Regions from separate parts of the Paenibacillus sp. P4_E11 genome, predicted to be linked through region 1. Evidence: predicted binding sites of a transcription regulator. Region 1 holds the regulator's gene; the other holds the start of a gene.
The links. Region 1 encodes Rex, which represses fermentation and respiration genes when NADH is low (regulators of the CRP and FNR family bind a similar motif). Its sites were predicted from a motif close to TTGTGAAATATTTCACAA; they were not measured.
Positions count from the first base shown of each region.

Region 2: a site for Rex is predicted at 949-966, ahead of AC1DWB_RS29025 (cytochrome c oxidase subunit 2A). Genes of this name have one in related genera too.

Region 1 is NZ_JBFUIX010000135.1:926-3,397, forward strand. It holds gene AC1DWB_RS28855 (inorganic phosphate transporter) at 1-258, shown strand, start outside; gene AC1DWB_RS28860 (redox-sensing transcriptional repressor Rex) at 986-1,636, opposite strand; gene dinG (ATP-dependent DNA helicase DinG) at 1,623-2,472, opposite strand, start outside.
Region 2 is NZ_JBFUIX010000138.1:5,418-7,889, reverse strand. It holds partial or broken gene AC1DWB_RS29030 (PDC sensor domain-containing protein) at 1-477, opposite strand, end outside; gene AC1DWB_RS29025 (cytochrome c oxidase subunit 2A) at 1,034-1,171, shown strand; gene AC1DWB_RS29020 (cytochrome c oxidase subunit II) at 1,201-1,671, shown strand; gene AC1DWB_RS29015 (b(o/a)3-type cytochrome-c oxidase subunit 1) at 1,732-2,472, shown strand, end outside.

The DNA of each region.
Region 1 (2,472 bases):
ATGAAGATTGAACCTGCTAATGGCTTTGCTTCGGACTTAGCATCCTCGATCGTTATCCAGACGTCCACTCATATGGGTTTACCTTTGTCCACGACACACGTCATTACATCCTCGATTATCGGGACTGGCAGTGTAATCCGATTTAAGGATGTGAAGTGGGGTACGGTTACCCGGATGATTATGACTTGGGTCATAACGATTCCAATCAGCATTGCCATCAGCTTCCTCATATACAAAGTATTGTTCGATCTGTTCTAGATTAATAGCAGCTGAAACGACGGAACTTGGTTCTGTCTTTTTTTTGTGCAAAATTACTTCAAAGGTCCTTGGCGAATGAGTTTAGTTTCGCGCAGGGGAGGGAAGGTAGAGGGGGTTACGATCGCTGTTGTACTTGAACGCTTTGATTTAAAATTTTAGTGGTAAGCATTCAAGTACAAAGGCGACCGCTGACGCTTCTTCACTCCCTCTACCTGCCCTCTCTTGTTCTACTTTTCAGTAGACAGTTATGCAGTTCGTCCACTCCGCATCCAGTCTGACGGGTCGAATTATAGCGACTTGCAGCTCAAGTTTCACCAGCCAATGAAGCTGAAAGACGAAAAAATCGTCTTTCAGCTCATGTTTCACCTGCAACCGGGGCTCTAAGACGAAAAAATCGTCTTGCTGTTTCGYCCGTCGACGGTGCTGTAAGACGAATAATCGTCTTGCAACTTGAGTTTCGCCCGCAGACGGTGCTGTAAGGCCGATTTTGAGGCTTTCGAGTCTTCGTGATTACAGGAGTGGAAAGTGAAAAAGAGGACCCCGGCGAGTTTTGGCTTGAACCCCCCACCGCTGAATCCCTTATACAATCAAGGGAGGTTCAAACAAGATGTTTGAGCAGAAGGGTCCTTTTTCACTTGGAACGGCCGTTTTTGCTTCAATCGGACTTCGAGCGAACCCAAAAAGGTCACCTACCGCCTATTGCGTTAGGTGACCTCTTAGGTTCAAGCTATTGCACAGATGAATCCCCCGCCGACTTTGTCTCCAGATAATAAGCCAAACTCTGCAGCTCCGTTGTAAAATCTGCATGATGCACGCGGATCGTATCCGGTACCTTGATGATGACCGGTGCAAAGTTCAGAATCGCTTCGATGCCTGAGTCCACGAGCTGATTCGCGACGATCTGCGCCTCAGGTGCCGGGACGGTAATAATACCAATGCGGACTTTATGCTGCTCAATCGTTTTCTTCAACTCCCCCATCGGTTCAACACGCAGGTTGTTAATCTGCTCGCCTACGCGCACAGGGGAAGCATCGAATACAGCCATAATCTTCATATTATCCTGCAGGTAGGCGTTATAATTACAAAGCGCTCGACCCAGGTTCCCAGCACCAATCAGTACGACAGGAATGAGTTGATCCAGCTTGAGGATCTGCCGGATCTTCTCGATCAGATAAGGAACATCGTAGCCGATCCCTTTTTTGCCGAACTCCCCGAAGTACGCCAAGTCTTTGCGGATTTGCGCTGGATTGGCGTTCAGCTTCTGACCCAACTCCTGCGAAGATACCATATGAATATTGCTTTTGTTCAATTCATTGAGGAAGCGAAGGTATACGGGCAACCGTCGTACAACCGCTTCAGATATTTTAGGCGTTTTCACTAGTTTGTTCTCCCATCCAGCTATGAATTCTTGGAACGAGCTGAGTTAAGCTCATATGCTCGATCTTCGGTCCCGGCAGCGAGTACAAAAAATTTCGTCCATAAGTGGTTTCCAGTACGCGCGTATCGTACAGAATGACCACCCCACGATCCGTAGAACGGCGTACCAAGCGCCCGAAGCCTTGTTTGAACCTAATGACAGCTTGAGGCACCGAGAGCGCTGTGAATGGGTTCTGGCGCTGTTTCTTGATGTGATCGCTCTTCGCTTCCGCCATTGGGTGATTCGGAGGCTGGAAAGGCAACCTCACGATCGCGAGACAGCTGAGCGCATCACCAGGGATGTCGACGCCTTCCCAGAAGCTGCTTGTACCTAACAACACGCAACTGGCGTGATCTTGGAACAAGCGGGTTAACTTCGTTCGGTTGCTGCTGTCAATGCCTTGTCCCAATACATGAATGCCTTGCGGCTTCAGCTGTTCCTTCAATTCTTGATGCACCAGCTTCAACATCCGATAGGACGTGAACAGGACGAGCATTCTGCCTCTCATCTCGATTGCCACGTCACACAACGATTGAACCAGAGCAGTAATGAACGCAGATTCGCCGGACGGACCTTTGATGCTTGGAAAATCACGTGGGATTAAGACGAGAGCTTGCTTCCGGTACTCGAACGGAGATGGCAGCTGAACGGTCTTCAACTTAGGTGTATCATGGAACGACTTCAGTCCGAGCTGACTGCTGCTGTATTGAAACGACTTATTGACCGAAAGCGTCGCAGAAGTCAATACTACGCTGTCCTTCACATCGAAGAAGTAGCCTTTAAGCAGGTCGCTTACA
Region 2 (2,472 bases), on a different contig from region 1:
AGTCGTTAGATTGAGCTGGTTTTGCAGCAAGTTGCCGTAAGGGAACTCGTTCGTCTTCAACAGCCCGAGCCGGTTGGAATACACGATATCAAAGCGATTGTACGTCAGGAAGACGTGGAACATCACGTCTGAATAGCTGCGATACTTACGGATTGTTTCCAGCATCTCAAGAGTGGCTTCCAGCGCATTCAACTRATCCATCGTGATGCCAAGCCGGACGGACTTCTCAATCGTGACGTCTCCAGCGATCTGAATGGACAAGTATTCCATTCGCTTCAGAATCGAATCGACTTGATCGGATATTTGCCGGAGAGCGAGCTCGTGTTTGGCGTTCACTTCTGACTGAATACTTGTAGAGGCCAGGAAAGAAGCCGCCGTCCCGAGCAGCAATACCGGAATGAGACTGAATAGCAGGGAGAAGAGCATCAGCTTTTTTTTGAAGGAAAGCCTCTCCCACAAGGTAGGTCGTCGCAGCATAGGTTCATTTTCCTTTCTTTGAGGAATCGAGCCCTGAATTCATGCAAGACCGACAAGGAATCGTTCGTACGATCTAGGAGTCTGTCCGACGAAAGCAAATCCGTGAATATTTATTCATTAAAGGGGTTATTGCGGGAAAGGGATGGCACTCCACCGCTGTTGAAATCCAAATTGTTTTTAATTTATGTTGTGGTAACAACTTGATTTCAAAGGCGGCCGTAAACTTTACGTACCATTCCCTTGTCCCTTCACAACCCCATGAATAAATATTCACTAAAATCTAATCGTCGGACAGACCCTGTAATTATTAAGGAAGGTTGATAACGCTTACTTTCACTATAGCAGAATTGTAGCTGCGAGCGCCATTGTTACTCCACCGATAATTGCCCCGAAGTGATGCTGATACTCGTCCACCCTGTTTAAGGCGAATCTGTGAATGCTGTCTTGTAATACCACCCTCCCCATCCAAATATGTGATATATATCACAGCTCCACTACTTTCTCGATGCTACGATGTAGCCATCCAATTCAAGCTGATTAGAAAGGTGGCAACATTATGGCCCAACACAATGAGCAGAAGCAAGCACCTGCCAGTAATCTGAAAGGGACCTTGGTGTCCGTCATGCTCGTAGGTGTGATCATAATCATGATCTGGGGCGGCGTGTTCGCCTTATTCACGCTCCGCAACGGATAAGCTGGATTATTTACTAGGGGGAATGAACGATGCATTTTCACAAATACGAAAAAATTTGGTTAGGTTTCGGGCTGTCCATGCTTGTCGTGTTCTTATTGGTGCTGGGCGTGGGAGCTTTCGCGATGGGTACTGCGCCTCCGGGACATCACGGTGTGCAGGTTGATCCGGAGAAAGTGGAACAGATCGCTCCATTCAATAAGCCGGGCCTTCACAAGGTGAGAGATAACGAGTACGAGGCGATCATGGTCGGTAAAATATTCTCCTACTTGCCGTCAGCGATGACTGTGCCTGTCGGAGCAACCGTGCATTTCTCAATCACAAGTCCGGATGTGGTTCACGGGTTTCAGATCGTCGGCACGAATGTGAACGCGATGGTCGTACCTGGAGAAGTCAACAACATTTCACATAAGTTCACCAAGGCTGGAACCTACTTGATCTTGTGCAACGAGTACTGTGGGAGCGGACACGAATTCATGGCGACCACGATTACGGTACAGTAAAATATAGAACGTTTGATTCAGGTGGGCCCAACGTTCGGAAGATTCGGAGGCAGATACGTCATGGAAAGCACTACGATTATGAATACTAACACTAGTAAGGAAGCAAGCAAAGTGAGAATCGATCGCCGGGATTCGATCTTGGCGTTAACCCATATTTTGTTCGCATTCGGCGCTTTGGCGCTGGGTGGGTTCGCAGGGCTGTTGCAGGGGATGGTGAAGGGCGGTAACTTAAAGTTGCCGGCAGGTATCGGTTATTACCAACTGTTGACCGCTCACGGAGTACTGATGGCGCTTGTGTTCACGACGTTCTTCATCATCGGATTCCTGTATGCGGGAGGCGCCTACACGACTGGTGGTTCCATGCGCCCGGGTGTTCGCAAAGCTGGTTGGTGGGGCTTCAGCCTTATGGCTGCAGGTACGATCATGACCGTCATTATGATTCTTCTCAATCAGGCATCGGTGTTATACACGTTCTATGCACCCTTGAAAGCATCCCCATTCTTTTATATAGGCTTGACACTCGTAGTAGTGGGCAGTTGGGTTAGTGGATTCGCCCTGTTCGCTCAATATGCGGGATGGCGCCGCAGCAATCCGGGCAAGCCGTCACCGTTGTTCCTGTTCATGGCGGTCGTTACGATGACAATGTGGCTCATTGCTACGCTTGGAGTCGCTGCTGAGGTGCTGCTGTTGCTGCTTCCTTGGTCGCTGGGCTGGGTGCCGACGATTAACGTTATGCTGTCGCGCTCGCTGTTCTGGTACTTCGGCCATCCGCTCGTTTATTTTTGGTTGCTGCCGGCCTAT